One region of the Bacillus sp. F9_6S_D1_P_5 genome, then DNA from elsewhere that is predicted to be linked to it. Evidence: a T-box and tRNA genes for the amino acid it is inferred to sense, from the RefSeq annotation. Region 1 holds a T-box; the other holds one or more tRNA genes.
The links. A T-box is a leader RNA that pairs with one kind of tRNA and senses whether it is charged. The one in region 1 lies ahead of ileS2 (isoleucine--tRNA ligase), so its partner is inferred to be a tRNA-Ile.

Region 1 (11,650 bases):
TGGAGGATCTACAACTTTATCTATTTTTAAAGATGGAGAGTTACAAGCGACGAGTGTATTACCATTAGGTGGAGACCATATAACAAAGGATATTGCGATTGGGTTGAAAACTTCAACAGAAAATGCAGATCAAATTAAGTTGAAATATGGACATGCTTTTTATGATACAGCATCTGAAGAAGAGATGTTTACGGTTCCTATTATGGGAAGCGATCAAACAGAACAATATTCTCAATTGGAATTATCGGATATAATAGAGGCTCGTGTAGAGGAAATTTTAATGTTTGTTCAAGATGAAGTGCGTAAGTTAGGAGTAAAGCAAGTAGCTTCTGGTTATGTACTAACCGGTGGAATTGCTTCTATGCCAGGTGTTCTTGATCTTGCATATGATATTTTACATGAAAATATTCGTATAGCAACTCCTGATTATATTGGTGTGCGTGAGCCACAATATACAAGTGGAGTGGGATTAATTAAACATTCTTATCAAAAAGCTAAATTACGTGGAAAAAATGTGCAGGAAAAGCAAGAGCATTTTGAACCAGTACCAGCACCAGCTCCAACGCCGGTACAACAGCAACCTGCGAAACAAAAAACTCGTAATCAAAACAATAATAATCAAAATGATGACCGTATGATGTCAAAAGTAAAACGTGTATTCCGTTATTTATGGGATTAAAATTGGACACGAAAAATGAGGTTCTAGGGGGATTTCGACATGTTAGAGTTTGATACTACTCAAGATCAATTAGCGAATATAAAAGTTATCGGTGTCGGCGGTGGCGGAAACAATGCTGTAAACCGTATGATTGAACACGGTGTACAAGGTGTAGACTTTATCGCTGTAAATACTGATGCACAAGCATTAAATCTATCAAAAGCTGAAACAAAAATGCAAATTGGTGGAAAATTAACACGTGGACTTGGTGCAGGTGCAAACCCTGAAGTAGGGAAAAAAGCTGCAGAAGAAAGCAAAGAACAGATTCAAGAAGCGCTTCGTGGTGCTGATATGGTATTCGTAACTGCTGGTATGGGCGGCGGAACTGGAACTGGTGCAGCTCCAGTTGTTGCTCAAGTTGCAAAAGAATTAGGTGCATTAACAGTTGGTGTTGTAACACGTCCATTTACATTTGAAGGACGTAAGCGTGCAACACAAGCAGCATCTGGTATTGCGGCATTTAAAGAAAATGTAGATACACTTATTGTAATTCCAAACGATCGCTTATTAGAGATCGTTGATAAAAATACGCCAATGTTAGAAGCGTTCCGTGAAGCAGATAACGTATTACGTCAAGGTGTTCAAGGTATTTCTGATTTAATTGCAACACCAGGTTTAATTAACTTAGACTTCGCAGACGTAAAAACAATTATGTCTAATAGAGGTTCTGCTTTAATGGGTATTGGTTCTGGTAATGGAGAAAATCGTGCTGCTGAAGCTGCGAAAAAAGCGATTTCTAGTCCATTATTAGAAACATCTATTGATGGAGCTCAAGGTGTTATCATGAACATTACGGGTGGAGCTAACTTAAGCTTATATGAAGTACAAGAAGCGGCAGACATTGTAGCTTCAGCTTCAGATCCAGAAGTAAATATGATTTTCGGTTCTGTTATTAACGAAGGATTAAAAGATGATATCGTTGTAACTGTAATTGCAACTGGTTTTGATGATAGCATTGCAACTCAACCACCAAAACCAATCATTCGTCCGAATGTGAACCACACGCAACAACAGCAACAGCCAGTAGCTCAACCTCCAAAACAACGTGAAGTAAAACGTGAAATGAAGCGTGAAGAGCCGGTTGTACATGAGCGTCATTCAGATTCAGATGATATCGATATTCCAGCATTTTTACGTAACCGTCGTAGACGATAAAGGAAAAGGAGCTTTCAGGCTCCTTTTTTGTTTTATACAGGGAAAAGATCTGCTAAGCAGGTCTTTTTTTATTTTATCCCGCTTTAATGGGCAGTAAGACCCCCACCTCAAAATTCAGCGAAAGCAAAGAATTTAGGTGGGGGTCGGGCTGCCCATAAAAGTCCGATTGGTGAGGGCTGATAATCAGTGGGAGATGAAGAAAATCCCCACTGATTAAAGTTTCACTTTATATATTTCACTTTATATGTAAGTAAAAAAGCATAGTATTCTATGAAACATATACTTTTATTTTTTACCGACAGATTATGTCTAGAAAGCACAAAATAACAAAAAAACACCTCCGCAAATTGACACACTTTCCTATTGGATATGCATTATACTAGTCTCAACTTAAAAAAAGAGGTGAATTGTTTGGTTGTTTACGCCGACGTTGTTTGGTTGTTAAACGCCTGCATTGATTTTCTTTTACTTTTATTAACAGCCACCGTGTTAAAAAAGAAGATCAAAAGATGGAGGCTTGTGTTAGGGGCATTTATAGGTTCAACCATTGTTATTTTTGCCTTTACTCCTTTTGCTTCTATGATGACACATCCGATTATGAAACTGCTGTATTCGTTACTTATTGTGTATACAGCCTTTGGATTTACAACGTTTAGAAATTATGCACAAACTGTTTTTACTTTTTATTTTGTAACCTTTATGGTTGGCGGAGGGTTAATTGGCACTCATTTCTTTTTGCAAACGAATGAAATGGTAAATGGATTGGTTCAATCTCAATCTATTTCTTACGGTGATCCAATTAGCTGGTTGTTTGTTGTTTTTGGTTTTCCAGTAATCTATTATTTTTCTAAAAAGCGTATTGAAAGCGTAGAGGTTACAAAAATACACTATGATCAAATTGTGAAATTGAAAATTCAATTAGCTGAAGAGGAACTAGAACTCACAGGTTTGATTGATAGTGGGAACCAACTTTACGATCCGTTAACAAAAACACCCGTTATGATTATGCATATTTCATCATTAGAACATTGCTTGCCAGCTTGGTTAACAGAACAAGTTTATTCTAAAACAGAGATTCCTCAAATACCAGAAAATGATTCTGGATGGGCGACAAAATTACGCTTAATTCCTTTCCGAGCAGTAGGAGTAGAGAGTCAATTTTTATGGGCCGTTAAGCCAGACAGTGTACACATTGATCATGAAGGTAGTTCTATTGTAGTCAGCAAAGTATTGATTGGGTTAAATACACAACAGTTGTCAACCAATGGAGAGTATCAATGTATTGTGCATCCGAAAATGTTAATTTCGCAAAAAATGGTAATTGCTTAATAATGGGAGGCGGGATAATATGATGAAATTAAAATTTTATTTAGTATACCTTTGGTATAAAGTATTGCTGAAATTAGGAATTAAGACCGATGAAATTTATTACATTGGTGGAAGTGAAGCGTTGCCACCACCGTTAACGAAAGAAGAAGAGGAAGTTCTTTTAAATAAATTGCCAAAAGGAGATCAGGCAGCAAGATCGTTACTGATTGAACGCAACTTACGGCTAGTCGTATATATAGCAAGAAAGTTTGAAAATACAGGGATAAATATTGAAGATTTGATTAGTATTGGAACAATCGGCCTTATTAAAGCGGTGAATACATTTAATCCGGAAAAGAAAATAAAATTAGCAACATATGCCTCGCGTTGTATAGAAAATGAAATTTTAATGCATTTGCGCCGGAATAATAAAAATCGTTCAGAAGTTTCTTTTGATGAACCGCTTAACATCGATTGGGACGGGAATGAACTTTTGTTATCAGATGTATTAGGTACAGACGATGACATTATTACAAAAGATTTAGAGGCTACTGTTGATCGTCATCTTCTAATGAAAGCATTACATCAATTAAATGATCGTGAAAAACAAATTATGGAACTTCGCTTTGGGCTGGCTGGAGGAGAGGAAAAGACGCAAAAAGATGTAGCGGATATGCTTGGGATTTCACAGTCATACATTTCGCGTTTAGAAAAAAGAATCATAAAAAGATTACGAAAAGAATTTAATAAAATGGTGTAAAGAATAAGATCAGCCTATATAACGGCTGGTCTTATTCTATTTAGTTGTATGAGGAAAGGCAACTAAAATGAAAAATGAAGAAAAAACCGCATGCATAAAATCCCCTTCAAAGGAAATACTTTACACTGTACAGCAACTCCCGATAGGAGGGAACACTTTGACGAGAAACAAAGTAGAAATTTGCGGTGTTGATACAGCTAAACTTCCCGTACTAAAAAATGATGAAATGCGTAAATTATTTCGTGAAATGCAAAGTGGAGAGATAAGCGCAAGAGAGAAATTAGTGAATGGAAACTTACGTCTTGTACTGAGCGTCATCCAAAGATTTAATAACAGAGGAGAATATGTTGACGATTTATTTCAAGTTGGTTGTATCGGACTTATGAAATCCATTGATAACTTTGATTTAGGCCAAAATGTAAAATTTTCAACGTATGCTGTGCCGATGATTATTGGGGAAATACGCAGATATTTGCGTGATAACAATCCGATTCGCGTATCTCGCTCATTACGAGATATTGCGTATAAAGCGTTACAAGTAAGAGAAAAGTTGATTGCAGAAAATTCAAAAGAACCAACAGCGATGGATATTGCAAAAGTACTTGAAGTAACTCATGAAGAAATTGTTTTCGCGTTAGATGCAATTCAAGATCCAGTTTCATTATTTGAGCCGATTTATAACGATGGGGGAGATCCTATCTTTGTTATGGATCAGTTAAGTGATGAAAAACAAAAGGACGAGCAGTGGGTTGAAGAGTTAGCACTAAAAGAAGGAATGAAGCGTTTAAATGATCGTGAGAAAATGATTATTCGAAAACGTTTCTTCCAAGGAAAAACACAAATGGAAGTTGCAGAAGAAATTGGGATTTCTCAAGCGCAAGTGTCACGTTTAGAGAAATCAGCTATTAAACAAATGAATAAGACGATTCAAGGATAAGGTTTCACCATTTATGGTGAAACCTTTTTATATGTAACATAGTTTGTTTGTGCTCATAGTAGGTAAAGGGTGTTCATATAATGAAAATAATATGGGGTTGGCAAGACGGTACTTCCTGTTAATTTAAGAAATAGCTTTTTTCAATTCGTCACATATAAGGGAGAGGATGAAAGTGATACGAATTTCGGAATTGCAGATGAAAGATATAATAAATGTTTCAGATGGAAAACGGCTTGGGAATATTGGAGATATTGAAATTGATATGAATACAGGGAAGATCGGGTCTATTATTATTTCTAAACAGGCACGTATGTTAGGGATATTTGGGAAAGATGTAGAAATTGTAATTCCTTGGAAAGAAATTGTGAAAATTGGGGAAGATGTCATACTTGTTAGAGTAAATACTGTTAATTCTGTAACAGAATCAATACAAACACCGACAATTTCATAAAGAATATTACAAATTCCTCTTTTTTTTCTGTTAGGATTATGAAAAAATAAAAGTATGGTAAAATAGACAGGAAGTACCATGCTTTTTTTATGATATTTTAATTAAAAAGGGGTCGCTTTGTTATGAGAGAACCATTTAAATATGTGGACGGTATACTGTATTTACAAGCGTGGAAAGAACTTGGAAACATTACTGCTGGATTTACGACAAAAGATGGTGGGATAAGTACGGGCTCCTTTCATGCGATGAATTTAGGATTACATGTGAATGATATCGTGGAGAACGTTCATGAAAACAGACGCATTTTAGCAAATAAGTTACAAAAACCATTAGAAAACTGGATTTGCTCTGAACAAGTTCATGATCATCATGTTGAAAAAGTAGGACAACAAGAAAAAGGAAGTGGCGTCTATTCATATGAAGACGGCATTTCAAAAACAGATGGCATTTATACGACTAATAATGATGTTCTTCTAACATCTTGTTACGCAGATTGTGTTCCACTCTATTTTTATGCCCCATCACATGGTATGATAGGACTTGCGCATGCTGGATGGAAAGGGACTGTAAAAGAGATTGCAAAGGAAATGATTCAAAAATGGAATGCAGAAGGCATTTCAAGCGATGAAATTCATGTTGCAATCGGACCAGCAATTGGATCTTGTTGTTACGTTGTTGATGATCGAGTGTTAACAGCAGCAGAGCAAGTAGTAAACGGTTCTGTCCCTTATAAAAAAATTTCTGATGGGCAGTACGCAATTAATTTAAAAGAAATTAATCGTATATTATGTGTACAAGCAGGCATAAAAGAAGAGAATATTGTAATGTCATCTCTTTGTACAAGCTGTGAAGAGCAACTATTTTTCTCTCATCGCCGTGATCAAGGTAAGACAGGAAGAATGTTGAGTTTCATAGGTTTTAAGGAGGAAGAAAGCAAGTGACAGTACAAAAAAATTTAACAACTGTAAACGAAGTAATTAAGCAATCTTGTGCACGAGCGGGACGTTCGTTGCAAGATATTAAACTCGTTGCGGTTACAAAAACGGTAGGAATTGAAAAAACAAACGAAGTAATTGAAGCTGGAATTATCGATTTAGGTGAAAATAGAAATGAAGGTTTCTTACAGAAGTACGAACATTTCGGTTCAAAAGTGAATTGGCATTTTATTGGATCATTACAAACGAGAAAAGTAAAAGAAATCATTAATGAAATTGATTACTTACATTCATTAGATCGCCTTTCACTTGCAAAAGAAATTCAAAAACGTGCGAATAAGAAAGTGAAATGTTTTATTCAAGTGAAAACATCATCTGAAGAATCAAAGCAAGGCTTGGCAATAGATGAAACCATTCCTTTTATTCAAAGTTTGCAAGAATTGGATAAGATTGAAGTGGTGGGACTAATGACAATGGCTCCGTTTACAGAAGAAGAGGAAGAAATTAGACGCTGTTTTAAGGAGTTACGTATGCTACAAACAGAGGTGCAGGAGCTGGAATTATTGCATGCACCATGTAAAGAATTATCAATGGGAATGTCTAATGATTACACAATTGCAATTGAAGAAGGCGCTACATATATTCGTTTGGGGACGATTTTAGTAGGAAAAGCGTAAAAGGAAGGAGAATCTTATTATGAGTTGGTCAAAAGTAAAATACTTCTTTTTTGATACACCAGAAGAAAAAGAAGCAGCTCAATATAGTTATGAAAAGGAGCAAACAGACATGAAGAAGCAGCAAGATCCGCCAGAACAACAAGATGTTACGTTTCCAAAAGCACAACCGAAACAAAATGTTGTGAGCATTGAAACGGCAAAGCAATCTTCAAAAGTTGTTTTATTAGAACCACGCACATATTCGGAAGCGCAAGGAATTGCGGACCATTTAAAAGGTAGACGAGCTGTTGTAATTAATTTACAACGAATGTCTACTGATCAAGCTGTACGTATCGTTGACTTTTTAAGTGGTACTGTATACGCTATAGGCGGGGACATTCAAAAAATAGGACCGAAAACATTTATGTGTACGCCTGAAAATGTAGATATTGTTGGTGCAATTTCAGAGTTGTTCGGTGAAGAAGAAGACACAAATATAAAGAGGTGGTAATACGCCATGGAAACAGTTTTAAGGCTTTTAGTTTATGCTATCGAGATTTACTCGTGGGCACTTATTATTTACATTCTCCTATCATGGTTCCCAGGTGCAAAGGAATCAACTTTCGGAGATGTTCTTGCGCGTATTTGTGAACCGTATTTAGAACCATTTCGCAGATTTATTCCGCCGCTTGGTATGATTGATATCTCTCCACTCGTTGCGATTTTCACGTTAAAGCTTGCTACGAAGGGTTTAGTAAGTATATTCGCCTATTTCTTATAGTAAGAGGTTAAATACATGAGCATCTATGAACATTTCAGACCTGATGAAGAGGTCTTTGTGGATAAGGTGTTAGAGTGGAAGCGAGTAGCGGAGTACCATCAAGTGAAGTTAACAGACTTCCTTGATCCAAGACAACAACAAATTGTCACTATGGTAATAGGACAAGGGGATGTTGCTGTACAGTTTGATGGTGCAACGCCTCATGCAGAGCGTAAAAGAGCACTCATTTATCCGGACTATCTAGTAGTGAATGAAGAGGAATTTCAAGTAGAAGTATTGGAAATTGACTATCCTTCTAAGTTTTATACGCTAGAGCATAGGCAAATATTAGGTACATTTATGTCTCTCGGTTTAACGAGAGAAAAATGTGGTGATATTTTGCTTCAAGAAGATCGTGCCCAAATTGTAGTTGCGAAAGAAGTTGTATCTTATATTGAGATGAACTTACAATCGATAGGGAAAGTGAAGGTTTCCTTATCACCAGTGCAAGGAGAAAAAATTCTACAGATGCAAGAAACGTGGGGAGAGAAATCTGGAACGGTTTCTTCGCTTCGTTTAGATGTTATATTAGCAGAAATGTTACATATATCCAGACAAAAAGTACAACCTTTCATAAAAAATGGTTTAGTAAAAGTGAATTGGAAAACAGTGGAGCAAACTTCTTATGAATGTTATCCAGGAGATGTTTTTTCAGTGAGAGGGTATGGACGAAGTAAATTGTTGTCTATAGAAGGTAGAACAAAGCGCGACAAATGGAGAATTTTGTATGGTATACTAAAATGATTGGTTTTTTAGAAGGAAATCCTCCTATTTTGTCGAAGAAAAGATATAATTGAAAGAGGAAATTTAGATAACTACTTGGAGGTGGCGTTGTGCCGTTAACACCATTAGACATTCATAACAAAGAATTTGGTCGCGGATTCCGTGGCTATGATGAAGATCAAGTAAATGAGTTTCTTGATCAAATTATCAAAGATTATGAATTAGTCATTCGTGAGAAAAAAGCTTTAGAAGAAAAAGTTGCGCAATTAGAAGGGAAGTTAGATCATTTCTCTAATATTGAAGATACGTTAAACAAATCTATCGTCGTTGCACAAGAAGCAGCGGAAGAAGTAAAACGTAATGCGCAAAAAGAAGCAAAATTAATCGTACGTGAAGCTGAAAAGAATGCAGACCGTATTATTAACGAAGCGTTAGTAAAATCAAGAAAAGTTGCTTTTGATATTGAAGAGCTAAAGAAACAAGCGAAAGTATTCCGCACACGTTTCCGTATGTTACTAGAAACGCAGCTTGAAATGTTAAACAACGATGATTGGGATAAACTAATTGAGTTAGAAGACGAAGTAGACGAGCTGTTGAAAAAAGAAGAAACAGTGTAAGCTTGACGTTTTTCTCATTATTACATATAATTTTAAACAACATATTTATTAAGAAAAACGAAGATAGGGATAAGTACCTTTTTCATACCTTATATAGCGAACTGAGGATGGTGTAAGCTCAGGATAAGGAGATAATGGGAATATCACCCTGGAGTTCCGCGCTGAACAAATAGAGTAAGCGTAGACGTATATTCGCGTTAAGAATATAAAGAGGATTGTATACATACGTATAGGATCTACTAGGGTGGTACCGCGGGAGACTTTCTCGTCCCTTTTTGGGATGAGAAGGTCTCTTTTTTATTCCGTTTTTTAAGTGTTTCTTTTATACATGTAAGGAGGAATTGAGCATGGAGTACAAAAATACATTACTAATGCCAAAAACAGAGTTCCCAATGCGTGGGAATTTACCAAAACGTGAGCCTGCAATGCAAGAACAGTGGGCTGAAATGAATATTTATGAAAAGGTACAAGAACATACGAAAGGTCGTCCTTTATTTGTACTGCATGATGGACCTCCATATGCGAATGGTGACATTCATATGGGACATGCATTAAATAAAGTGTTAAAAGACTTTATTGTACGTTATAAATCAATGACTGGTTACTGTGCACCATATGTGCCAGGTTGGGATACACACGGTTTACCAATTGAGCAAGCTTTAACAAATAAAGGTGTAAAGCGTAAAGAAATGACAGTTGCTGAGTTCCGTAAGTTATGTGCAGAGTATGCATATGAACAAGTAGAACGTCAACGTGAACAATTTAAGCGTTTAGGTGTACGTGCTGACTGGGATAACCCATACATTACTTTAGAGCCAGCTTATGAAGCACAACAAATTAAAGTGTTTGGTGATATGGCGAAAAAAGGTTATATCTATAAAGGACAAAAACCAGTTTACTGGTCTCCAACGAGTGAATCAGCTTTAGCAGAAGCTGAAATTGAATATCAAGATAAAAAATCAGCATCTATTTACGTAGCATTCCCTGTAAAAGACGGAAAGAACGTATTAGAAGGTGATGAGAAATTCATTATCTGGACAACAACACCTTGGACGTTACCTGCAAACTTAGGTATTTCTGTTCACCCAGAACTTGATTACGCTATTGTAAAAGTAAATGATGAAAAATATATTATTGCTTCTGAACTATTTGAGACAGTTGCAAAAACGTTAGAGTGGGAAAATGCTGAAGTTGTGAAAACAGTAAAAGGTAGCGAACTTGAGTATACAGTTGCAAGACATCCATTCTACGATCGTGATTCATTAGTTATGCTAGGAGATCACGTAACAACAGATGCAGGTACAGGTTGTGTTCATACAGCACCAGGACACGGGGAAGATGACTTCGTTGTTGGTAAAAAGTATGGATTAGAAGTACTTTGTCCAGTTGATGATAAAGGTGTATTAACAAATGAAGCACCTGGATTTGAAGGCTTATTCTATGATAAAGCTAACAAGCCAATTACAGAAAAATTAGAAGAAGTAGGCGCGTTACTGAAATTAACATTCATTACGCATTCATACCCACATGATTGGAGAACGAAAAAACCAATTATTTTCCGTGCGACAGCACAGTGGTTTGCATCTATTGAAGCGTTCCGTAAAGAATTATTAGAAGCTGTTGCGGAAACAAAATGGGTACCAGCATGGGGAGAGACTCGTCTTCATAATATGGTTCGTGACCGTGGTGACTGGTGTATTTCTCGTCAGCGTGCATGGGGTGTGCCAATCCCTGTATTCTATGCAGAGAATGGTGATCCAATTATTACAGATGAAACAATTAACCACGTAGCAGACTTATTCCGTGAGCACGGTTCTAACGTATGGTTCGAGCGTGAAGCGAAAGATCTATTACCAGAAGGATTTACACATACAGGTAGCCCAAATGGTGAATTCCGTAAAGAAACAGACATCATGGATGTATGGTTCGATTCAGGTTCTTCTCACCAAGCGGTATTAGAAGAGCGCAATGATTTACAACGTCCAGCTGATTTATATTTAGAAGGATCTGACCAATATCGTGGTTGGTTTAACTCTTCATTATCAACAGCAGTTGCTGTAACAGGTAAAGCTCCATATAAAGGCGTACTAAGCCATGGTTTCGTATTAGATGGTGAAGGACGTAAAATGAGTAAGTCGATTGGAAACATCGTCGTACCGAAGAAAATTATGGATCAATTAGGTGGAGATATTTTACGCTTATGGGTATCTTCTGTTGACTATCAATCTGACGTGCGTATTTCAGATGATATTTTAAAACAAGTAGCAGAAGTGTATCGTAAAATCCGTAATACATTCCGTTTCTTATTAGGTAACTTAGACGACTTTAAGCCAAGTGAAAATACAGTAGCTGTAGCTGAACTTCGTGAAGTAGATCGCTACATGTTAGTGAAGTTAAATGACTTAATTACAAAAGTAAAAGAAGCATATGAGACATACGACTTCGCTGCTGTATATCATGCAATTCATAACTTCTGTACAATTGATTTAAGTTCATTCTACTTAGACTTTGCAAAAGACATTTTATACATTGAAGGTGCAAACCATGAAGATCGTCGTGCAATTCAAACT
Region 2 (11,650 bases), on a different contig from region 1:
TAATTCTCGGACAACTACATACTCTACACGCCACTCTCTCGCATTTTTCGCTCTACCAATTACATCATATGTCATCGATCCATACGGAACGAGTAAAATAGGGTATGCAATGGCAATGCATGCTGCATAAATAAGTAATTTTGTGTATGTAACATTGAATATAACTAAAAATACGACCGCATATAAAATAATGCCTCCAAGTAAAATTGCTTTTTTTCGCCACTCTTTCTTTAACATACGGGCGACTAAGTAGTAACATACAAATGATACAGCAGAATTTACTAAGCTATATTTCCCTAATGCGAGCTCACTATCGGTTGCTAAGTACACGTATACCGAAATAACAAAAATAAATGTTCCCTCTCTCAATCCTTGGAAAAAATGAGCACGTGTAATTCTTCCCCAATTTTTATCAATCCGTCGCTCTTTCAAAACTTGCGTAATCTCATAACGCCCTTCACATTCTCTCTTGGATAAAAAAAAGCTTAACACGACAGCAATTGCAAATAGCACTAATGAAAGAAAGAATATGACCGTATAGCCACTCCATTTTTCCATACGCGAAATTGTGTATCCAGCTGCTATCGGTCCAATCATGCCAGAGAAGGATGTAAGAAGCCCAAGAAATCCGTTAAAGAAATCTCTTGTTTCTGGTTCTGTAATCTCAAATGTTAATAAGTTAAACGCGAGCCAGTAAAAACCATATCCGACTCCTAAAAGAGCCCCCATCAATAAAATATAGTGAGAAGCGCTTTTCCCCGCTACTAAAACAACGATAAAAAAAATAGCTAACGTGCCTACGCCTATTCGCAACAAGATTGAGCGATCAATACGCTTCGCTAATTTCCCACCTATAAGAAATGTGAGAGGCTGTAATACAACGCTGGCCAAATTATACAAGCCAAGATTCACATAATTTTGTGTTTGTTTCCATAAATAAATGTTCACAAACGTATTCGATAAAGAAATTGCGAGCGTGTATAAACCTCCAATAAGGAGCAATAACACTAAATCCCGATTCACTTCAACGTCACCAATTATATGTTTCCACTTCATACACAACTCTCCTTTACTTCATGTTCTAGTCTTCCAAAGACAAGCCCAATTATGTAAAAGGAAAGCATAGAAAAAAGCTAGGAGCATTCTCCTAGCTTTTTTATCGTTATTACAATTATTTTGCTTCTTGGTAACGTTTTTCAGCAGCGTTCCAATCTACAACGTTCCAGAATGCACCGATGTAATCTGGACGACGGTTTTGGTAATTTAAGTAGTAAGCATGTTCCCAAACATCTAAACCGATAACTGGAGTTTTACCTTCAGTTAGAGGAGAATCTTGGTTTGGCGTGCTTGTTACTTCTAACTCACCATTATTTACTACTAACCAAGCCCAACCAGAACCGAAGCGAGTTGCGCCAGCTTTTGCGAATTCTTCTTTGAACGCATCGAAGCTACCGAATTTCGCTTCAATTGCAGTTGCAAGTTCACCTACTGGTTGTCCGCCGCCGTTTGGAGATAAGATTGTCCAGAAGAATGTGTGGTTAGCATGTCCGCCACCATTGTTACGCACTGCTGTACGGATTGCTTCTGGTACTTCTTTTAAGTTTGCAACTAATTCTTCTACGCTTTTGTCAGCTAATTCTGCATGACCTTCTAAAGCAGCGTTTAAGTTTGTGATGTACGTGTTATGGTGTTTTGTATGATGGATGTTCATTGTTTCTTTGTCAAAGTGAGGCTCTAAAGCATCATACGCATAAGGTAAATTTGGTAATTCGTGTTTTGCCATTGTTATATTCCTCCCAGTTTATGTATTGCCACTTAAGTGACATACAACTTCATTCTACCCTAATTGCCATAGGGTGCAAACAAATAAATCACATTGTCTTGCTATCATTAAAGTAGCAAAATTCCAACTTCATTTCAATTAAAATGCTCATATATTTCATAAAAAAAGCTCCCTTCTACAAGGAAGCTTCCTGCCGACATAATAAACATGTGAAATGGATATGGACCCTGTAGGACTCGAACCTACGACCGGACGGTTATGAGCCGTCTGCTCTAACCAGCTGAGCTAAGGGTCCACAATTATGTATGTAACAATACATCAAATAAAGGAATTCCTATCGGATATATTCTTTAAGAAATGTAAGATAAATTTACCATATAGAAAAGAAAAGTGTCAATTGTATTTTTCTCATTTAAAAGAAGAAAATTAATAAAAAGAAATTTAGTTATCTCTACTATATGTAAATATAATATATCTTGAGATTCCCTAGATTCCTACGTTACAATGATTTTATACATACATAAAGGAAGTGAATCTATGTCCATATTTACCCAATTAGTCAAAAGCGTATATTCGCCTAAAGATATGGCGCTATTCCGTTTTCAAAAAATCGGAAAAACCATTTTGTATATTATGCTACTTTGTCTAATCACTACTATTCCAAGAACATTCTTTTACGGTAGCTTTATTCAAGATAGTGTTACTATGGTAAATCAAGCAATTGAAAAAGATTTACCTGATTTTAAAATCGAAAACGGTGAACTAAAAGCTGATATTGAAGAACCTATTCAAAAAGAAGAGGGAGATGCTCTTTTCGTATTTGACCCAAATACAACAGATATTGAAAAATACCAAAATAAAACGGGTTTATTTATTTTAAAAGATAAAGTAGTTTCTATAGGAAATGGCCAAACGCAAACATACTCCTACAATGATTTACTAGGGACATCTCTTGAGAAGAAAGATTTACAAGATTTCATTTCTGTATTCGATAGTATCTATCCAATTTTATTAGCTGTTATCGGCGTATTAGTATATCTATTCCAATTGTTCATTACTTTCTTAGGAATTACTTTACTTGCGTTTATAGGTTCTGCTATGAGTGGTCAACGTAAATTATCTTATAAGCAAGTATGGACGTTAACTGCTTACAGCTACACAATTCCAACCATCTTCTTTATGATTATGGATTCATTCAAAATTGTTGTACCTGGTTCAACATTCATTTATATCGCAGTTGTTTTAATTGTTCTATACTTAACGATTAAAGAAGTTCCAAAACCGAAAGAAAAATAATAACGAAAAAAATGCCTAAATAGGCATTTTTTTTTTGGACAAGCATATATTCCTAGCAAAGGAGTGAAGAATATGAAAAGATTAGGTGTATTCTTATTCGTGCTTGTTCTTGGTTATATATTTTATTACGATATAAAAATCGGCACTTTACCGATGTTAAGTTCATATAAAAAAACAACTGCAGCCCAAACGATAAAACAAGAAAGTACAGATAGAAAACAAAAGAAAGAGAACAAAGCAGAAAAAGAAACAGATGTCTCTTATAAAACAATTGAAGTCAAAACAGGTGAGACAGTTCTTTCTATTACTGAACAAATTAACAAGAAAAAAATCCCTTCTATTGAAAAGGTAATTGATGACTTTAAAAAGCTGAACAAAAGTACATCTGCTACAAAAATACAAATTGGAAAGTCTTATAAATTCCCGTTATATCAATAAGCAATCACTTAATCCTTGTCAATTACATAAAGGCGCTGATACAATAGTAAAAGTGAAACCGAGCACTTCGGTTTCTATAGCCCTATGTCACGTATACTATCATTGATATAAGGGACTAAATAAGAAACTTCTTTTATAAGGAGAGCGATCTATTCGTGAATGAAATGACTCATCGTACAAAAACACGTCCAGTTAAAGTCGGTAATTTAACAATTGGCGGTAATAATGAATTAATTATACAAAGTATGACAACAACAAAAACACATGATGTTGAAGCAACAGTTGCTGAAATTAAACGTTTAGAAGAAGCTGGCTGTCAAGTCGTGCGTGTTGCTGTTCCAGACGAACGCGCAGCAAATGCTATTGCTGATATTAAAAAACAAATCAACATTCCACTTGTTGCTGATATTCATTTTGATTATCGCCTTGCTTTAAAAGCAATTGAAGGTGGCATTGATAAAGTACGTATCAATCCAGGTAACATTGGTCGTCGCCATAAAGTAGAAGCTGTTGTAAATGCAGCAAAAGAGCGCGGTATTCCAATCCGTATCGGTGTAAACGCCGGTTCATTAGAACGCCATATTTTAGAGAAGTATGGATATCCAACTGCTGATGGTATGGTTGAGAGCGCACTACACCATATTAAAATTTTAGAGGACTTAGATTTCCATGATATTATCGTATCAATGAAAGCCTCTGATGTTAACTTAGCAATCGAAGCATACGAGAAAGCTGCTCGCGCTTTTGATTATCCATTACATTTAGGTATTACAGAATCCGGAACATTATTTGCTGGAACTGTAAAGAGTGCCGCTGGTCTTGGTGCAATCTTAAGCAAAGGTATCGGAAATACGCTACGTATTTCATTAAGTGCTGATCCAGTTGAAGAGGTAAAGGTTGCGCGTGAATTATTAAAGTCATTCGGTCTTGCATCTAACGCAGCAACACTGATCTCTTGTCCAACTTGCGGTCGTATTGAAATTGATTTAATTAGCATCGCTAATGAAGTAGAAGAATATATTTCTACACTGCAAGTGCCAATTAAAGTTGCAGTACTTGGTTGCGCTGTAAACGGTCCTGGTGAAGCTCGTGAAGCTGATATCGGGATTGCTGGTGCACGTGGAGAAGGATTATTATTCCGTAAAGGGCAAGTCGTTCGTAAAGTACCAGAGGAAACAATGGTAGAAGAACTGAAAAAAGAAATCGATGTAATCGCTGCTGAAATGGCTGCTGAACGAGAAAAAGAAAAAGAAACACAAGAACAATAAAAAGAAGGTTGCCACAATATTTGTGAGCAACCTTCTTTTCTACGTAAAAAAGCTCGTCAGTTACATAACTGACGAGCTTTTACTTTGCACATTTTGGACAACGGCCGTATATTTCAAACTTATGACCAGTTACTTCATAACCCTTAAAATCTTTATTCATAAAATCCATCGGGCAGGAAGTAATCTCTTTCGTCCCTCCGCAATCTAAACAAATAAAATGATGATGATGTTCCATAATAGAACATGTAAAACGAAAATGTTTTTCACCGTTTAATTCTGTTTGTTCTAAAACACCGATTTCAGCAAACACCGTTAAGTTACGATAAATCGTATCAAAGCTAAGACCTGGATAATCATCCTTCATATGCTCTAAAACGTCTTTCGCCGTTAAATAACGATTGTGAGCTGCAAATAACCTGAGCATTTCTTCCCTTTTCCCAGTATGTTTGTATCCTTTATCTTTCATTAGGCGTAAAGCTTCTGTTAGATTCATATCTATCCCTACTTTATGCAGTTTTTTTCTTCTTCCATAAAATCGCACCAATTAAAATAAGAACTGCTATCATAACAATTGTACCACCTGGTGCTAGATTAAGTTGATATGAAGCAAACATTCCACCAATTACTGCAATTTCACCAAATAAAATGGAAAAGAAAATTGTTTGTTTAAATCCATTTGCAATACGAATACTTGCTGCAACTGGTAATGTCATTAATGATGATACGAGAAGAACCCCTACTACACGCATTGATACTGCAATGACAAGAGCAACCAATATAATGAAAATAAAGTGAATCCACTTTGCACTCAAACCAGTTGATACAGCGTATTCCTCATCAAACGATAGTAAAAATAACTCTTTGTATAATAAAGTAATCGTTACAATAACAACAATTGCTACAATGCCAATAATGATTAAATCTGTACTTGTTACAGCACTTACACTCCCAAATAAATAACTAAATAAATCTGTGTTAAATCCATTTGCAAGTGATATAAAAATAACGCCAATCCCCATTCCTGCTGAAAGAATAATCGGAATTGCTAATTCTTGATAATGTTTATATACAGTACGTAATTTTTCAATTAGTAACGCCCCACCAATAGAAAAAACCATTCCCATATATAACGGATTTAAAAATCCCCCTGTGAAAATTGTTTTTTCTAGTAGTAAACTTGCAGCAATACCCGATAATGTCACGTGGCTTAATGCATCTGCAATAAGCGACATACGACGAATGACAACAAATACACCGATAAGCGGCGCAACAAATCCTATTAAAATCCCTGCATATAAAGAGTTACGTAAAAAGTCATATTGTAAAAAATCTTGTATCATTATACCCTCCCGTGATGCTCATGCTCGTGTTCTAAACGATGAACATGATGTCCATATAAGACGGACATTTCCGCATCTTCTAACTCTCGGAACTTCTCTACATTTCCATGGAAATGTAGATGTTGGTTTAAGCATGCAACATGTGTTACTTTCTCAGTAACAGCTCCCATATCATGCGTAACGAGAATTAATGTGATTCCTAACCTTTTGTTTAAATCCTCTAATATCTCATAAAAACTTTCTACATTCTTCACATCGATTCCAACAGTAGGCTCGTCCAAAATAAGTAATTCAGGATCACTAACGAGCGCACGAGCAATAAATACACGCTGTTGTTGTCCACCAGAAAGTTCTCCGATATTACGCCCTTGAAACTCACTCATCCCTACATCAGCAATTGCTTTTTCTACTTTTTCCTTATCGCTTTTCGTGAAAAAGCGAAACAGCCCTTTTTTCGAAACGAGTCCCATTGACACAACTTCAAACACAGTTGCCGGAAAACCAGAATTAAAGCTATTCGCCTTTTGCGACACATAACCAACTTTGTTCCATTCTTTAAACTTCTTACTATCAATACCAAACAAACGAATACTTCCCTGTTTTGGCTTTAAAACACCTAATAAACATTTTAGCAACGTTGATTTCCCAGAACCATTTGGTCCAACTAAACCTAAAAAAGCTCCCTTCGGAACTTGCAAGTTAATATCTTCTAACACATTTCGATCTTCATATCGAAATGACAATCCTTCTATTTCTAATATATTATTCATAGCATCTCACCTATTTTAATTCAGAATGATTCCGATTTATATCTATTTGAATTATAGTATAGCTTATTATAGTTGTAAACCAATCTGCCTAAAATATATCTATTTTTTCAAGAAACCTTATTATTATAACAAAAAGCAGAGAAAAATTCTCTGCTTTCGAAAAATATTCCTATAAAGTGAAACCTTAATGAAATGAGTCCATCCGATTGCCGATTAGCGAAGGCTGTTACTGAATACATTTCTTAGTGAATAGCCGATTTAAACTTACCACCATTTGTCTCTTGTGTACTCATAATTGTAACAAACGCATTCGCATCAATTTCATATACAATTGATTTCAGCTTTGTGACTTCTAGACGCGTTACAACTGCATAAATCACTTCTTTTTCTTTATCCGTGTAACCGCCTTTCGCTACAAGCTTTGTCGTTCCACGACCAAGACGATGCAAAATCGCATTTGATACTTCCTTATATTGATCTGATACAATTAAAACTGCTTTCGTTTCATCTAAACCTTGAATGACTGTATCAATTGTTTTGAATGCGATATAGTACGTCATAACAGAATACATAGCTTGTTCCACACCAAATACAAATGCTGCCCATGCAAAAATAAACAAGTTCACAAACATTACAAATTCGCCAACGGAGAAAGGTAATTTCTTCGTTAATAAAATACCCATAATTTCTGTCCCGTCCATTGATCCACCGTGACGAATAACGAGCCCTACACCAAGACCTAAAATAAGACCACCAAACACTGTCGCTAAAATCGGTTCTGTTGTAAATGGCGGAACAGCATGTAACGTTGATTCAATAAACGCTAAAGCTACAATACCGAATGCCGAAGATAACATGAATGTTTTTCCGATTTGCTTATAACCCGAATACATAAATGGGATATTGAGAATAACGACTAAAGTAGAGAAACTTAACCACCAAATATTAGGAGTAAGATAATCTAATATAAGAGAAATACCAATAATTCCACCATCAATAATTTTATTTGGCATTAAGAATAATTCAATCGCTACCGCTGCGCATGCTGCCCCAAAAATAATCATAACTAAACGATAAATAAGATGGATAACACTTTCTTTTCGATGTTGCTTCTGCTCCATAAGTCCTCCTTATACTCTTTTTCTATAGTTTTGTCCTTATATTATAACATACGCTTCTTTTTCTCATGAAAAAAGAAACTCTATACGAATATGTACAAGCTACGTACTCATATATTTCGATAGAAGAACGAGTGAAGGAGGATAACTCGATGAATCTCATTAAACAACTTGTAAATAAAAAATTAAATCATATTTCTACAAAAGAGTTATTGAAATATAGTAAAGAGTATGAGGTTTCTATTACGACTGCACAAGCTGATCAAATTGTTGGACTTATGAAAGGAAAGAATATTAATATTTACGATAATGACGAACGACTAGAGCTCTTAAAACAAATAGCAAAAGTAACCTCCCCTGCTACTGCCCAACAAGTAAATACTTTATTTCAGCAACTACTAAAATAAGGAGGGGGAAATCCCCTCCTTATTGCTTATTGCGCTTTAATTTTCTCAAGAATTCCTTCATCAAAAGTACCATTTTTCAACATTTCGATTTCTAATTTATATGGCGGCTTCTTATCTTTTTTATCTTCACCTACATATGGCGTTTCAAGAATTTTTGGTACGTGCATTAACTGTGGATGATGTACAATATGATGCAACGCTTTATAACCGATATGACCGAAACCGATATTTTCATGACGGTCCTTTCCTGCGCCGCGTACATTTTTACTATCATTAATATGAAGTACTTGTAAACGATCAATACCAACAATCTTATCAAATTCGTTTAATACACCGTCAAAGTCATTTACGATATCGTATCCTGCATCGTGCGTATGGCACGTATCAAAGCATACGGATAGTTTTTCATTATATTTTACACCGTCAATAATCTTTGCAATTTCTTCAAAGCTACGACCGCATTCTGTCCCTTTACCTGCCATCGTTTCTAACGCGATGTTAACCGTCTGATCTGGCGTTAATACTTCATTCAACCCTTTAATAATTTGTTGAATACCAGCATCCGCTCCTGCCCCAACGTGCGCACCTGGGTGAAGAACGATTTGTTTCGCTACACCTAATCCCGATGTTCTTTCAATTTCCATGCGAAGGAAGTCTACACCTAATTGGAATGTTTCTGGCTTCGTCGTATTCCCGACATTAATAATATATGGTGCATGTACGATAATTTCCTCAATACCGTTTAGCTCCATATGTTTTCTTCCTGCTTCTATATTCAACTCTTCAATTGGTTTTCTTCTTGTATTTTGCGGTGCACCTGTATAAATCATAAACGTTGTTGCACCGTATGAAACAGCCTCTTCACTTGCTGCTAATAACATTTTCTTACCACTCATGGAAACATGAGATCCAATCTTTAACATACAATCACCTCTTCAATATACAATAGATATAATGATAGCATAATTTGTAGAAATATGTAGCGAATTGTTTTTTCCATTCTCCACTAATTATTATCCCGCAAATAGCCGGATAAAAAAAGATAAGGGGGCTCCCCTTATCTTTTTTTATTGCTATATTTTTTCTTCACTTTGTCACGTTCTGTTGCAAGTTTACGTTTATAGTTTGGTTTTACTTTTTTCGGCTTTTTAATAACTTTCGTTGCCATAACGTCAAGTTCATCATTTGGTTTCTTACGGCTCTTACGACGACGGCGTTCACCTAAATCCGCCCACTCATCTCCACGTAAATCTACATGTTTGAACTCAATATGACGTTGTTTTTCTAAACTATCTAACGCTTCTTCGTTTGCTGGATCATAAATCGTCACTGCAATACCTGAATGTCCTGCACGTGCTGTTCTTCCAACGCGGTGAACGAAGAAATCTAAATCTGATGGAAGTTCGTAGTTAATAACATGACTAATTCCTTCAATATCGATACCACGTGCTGCTAAGTCAGTTGCAACAATATATTGGAATTCAAGGTCACGAATTTGTTTCATCATTTTTTTACGATCACGTGGTGATAAATCACCGTGAATTCGTCCAACTTTTAAGCCACGTTCCATTAATCCGTCAGCAACCTGATCCGCCATCTTTTTCGTATTCGTGAAAACAACTGCTAAATATGGTTTAAATTGTAGCAACATTTTGTTCACTAAATCGATTTTGTTTCGATGTTTAGAAGGTACTAAATAATGCTCAATATTTCCAGCCGCAACTTGTTTTGGATTAATATGAATATGCTCTGGATTCTCCATATATTTCTTCAGAAACGGTTTTAGTTTTTGAGGAATTGTTGCAGAGAAAACTAGCATTTGCAAGTTTTTAGGCATGCGTGCTGCAATTTTGTCTACATCATGAATGAATCCCATATCAAGCATTAAGTCTGCTTCATCGACAATAATCGTATTTGCTTTATGAACAAATAGTGCTTGTTCTTCTACTAAGTCCTTAATACGTCCTGGTGTTCCAACTACAATATGAGGTTGTTTTTTCAACTTTTCAATTGAGCGTTGTTTATCAGTTCCACCAATTAAACAACGTGCTGTAATCATTTGATCTTCCGCACAGAACTTTGTTAATTTCACGATTTCTTCGTAAATTTGTTGTGCTAACTCACGAGTAGGCGCTGTAATAACAAGTTGTACTTCTTCACGACTTGCATTAATTCTGTTCAATGTAGGAAGTAAGTATGCATGTGTTTTCCCAGAACCTGTTTGGGATTGTCCAATTACACTTACACCTTTTTTCACGACTGGGAAAATTTTCTGTTGAATTCCTGTCGGCTCTGTAAAGCGTAGTTCACGAACTGCATCTATTAAAAATGGTTTAAAATCATACTGTGTAAAAGTTTGTTGTGTCATAAGTTACACCTTCTTTCTAAATTTCTACTGCGCGCACAAATCAGTCAAGTCTACATTATATCGAAATCTACAAGTAAAATCCATCTTTAGTTTAGGTTTTTCCTTCAAAAACTAACCTTCTTCCCCCTTATTGCATATTGTATGTGTATATACCTAACTGAAGAAAGGAGGATTTCTCACATGTTTCCAAAATCTCCCGCAAGACAAATGTATCCGAATCAAGGACAGCAACCTTATACACCATATCCAATTCCACAACTACCACCGATGGCACAAAAAAAGAAAGGGTTCCTTGCTAAACTCTTTAAAAAACACGATCCAACCCAACCTTACATGCAAATGGTTCCGCCTTATCGACAAATGGAAGGAGCACCGCCAATGATGCACCAGCAACAGCAACCACCACCCCAATATCGACAGCATTACCAACAGCAATACCAACAACAATACTCACAGCAATACCCGCAGCAATACCAACAGCAATATCAACCATACATGCAGCAGCATCCAGAGCAAATGATTCCCCCTCAAATGTACGAATCAAACGAAACGCGCGGCGGTGCAGCAACTACAGCAGCATCCAGTAGCGGCATCGGCAGTTTTTTTGCAAATTTAATTTCGAATCCAACTAATATGATAAACAATATCGAAAAAGTATCCCAAGTCGTTCAATCTGTAAGTCCTGTCGTCGAACAGTACGGTCCTATTATGCGTAACCTACCAAGCATTGTTAAAATCCTCACCTCTGGCAAAAGTACGGAAGAAGATTCAACTGAAAATCAGGCTGAAGACATAACAGAAAAGGTTGAGGTAGCAACTCCGCCTCCTCCACAAAAAAAAAGAAAAAGAAAAAAAATAGTGA

Region 2: it has a tRNA-Ile gene. The T-box ahead of ileS2 (isoleucine--tRNA ligase) is inferred to sense a tRNA for this amino acid. The anticodon was not compared.

What each region holds. Positions count from the first base shown of each region.
Region 1 covers NZ_JBTREW010000006.1:201,639-213,288, reverse strand. Annotated here, with positions in the region: gene ftsA (cell division protein FtsA) at 1-679, shown strand, start outside; gene ftsZ (cell division protein FtsZ) at 719-1,873, shown strand; gene spoIIGA (sigma-E processing peptidase SpoIIGA) at 2,285-3,202, shown strand; gene sigE (RNA polymerase sporulation sigma factor SigE) at 3,222-3,941, shown strand; gene sigG (RNA polymerase sporulation sigma factor SigG) at 4,099-4,878, shown strand; gene ACUXEY_RS10050 (YlmC/YmxH family sporulation protein) at 5,045-5,329, shown strand; gene pgeF (peptidoglycan editing factor PgeF) at 5,452-6,270, shown strand; gene ACUXEY_RS10040 (YggS family pyridoxal phosphate-dependent enzyme) at 6,267-6,941, shown strand; gene ACUXEY_RS10035 (cell division protein SepF) at 6,961-7,431, shown strand; gene ACUXEY_RS10030 (YggT family protein) at 7,438-7,701, shown strand; gene ACUXEY_RS10025 (YlmH family RNA-binding protein) at 7,717-8,484, shown strand; gene divIVA (septum site-determining protein DivIVA) at 8,574-9,080, shown strand; T-box leader at 9,132-9,356, shown strand; gene ileS2 (isoleucine--tRNA ligase) at 9,428-11,650, shown strand, end outside.
Region 2 covers NZ_JBTREW010000003.1:179,512-191,161, forward strand. Annotated here, with positions in the region: gene ACUXEY_RS05685 (MFS transporter) at 1-1,056, opposite strand, end outside; gene sodA (superoxide dismutase [Mn]) at 1,172-1,783, opposite strand; tRNA gene ACUXEY_RS05695 (tRNA-Ile) at 2,005-2,078, opposite strand; gene ACUXEY_RS05700 (DUF1189 domain-containing protein) at 2,321-3,079, shown strand; gene ACUXEY_RS05705 (hypothetical protein) at 3,152-3,517, shown strand; gene ispG (flavodoxin-dependent (E)-4-hydroxy-3-methylbut-2-enyl-diphosphate synthase) at 3,682-4,785, shown strand; gene ACUXEY_RS05715 (Fur family transcriptional regulator) at 4,865-5,278, opposite strand; gene ACUXEY_RS05720 (metal ABC transporter permease) at 5,292-6,125, opposite strand; gene ACUXEY_RS05725 (metal ABC transporter ATP-binding protein) at 6,125-6,895, opposite strand; gene ACUXEY_RS05730 (YitT family protein) at 7,138-8,016, opposite strand; gene ACUXEY_RS05735 (DUF2624 domain-containing protein) at 8,166-8,420, shown strand; gene ACUXEY_RS05740 (deoxyribonuclease IV) at 8,447-9,343, opposite strand; gene ACUXEY_RS05745 (DEAD/DEAH box helicase) at 9,478-10,788, opposite strand; gene vrrA (VrrA/YqfQ family protein) at 10,969-11,650, shown strand, end outside.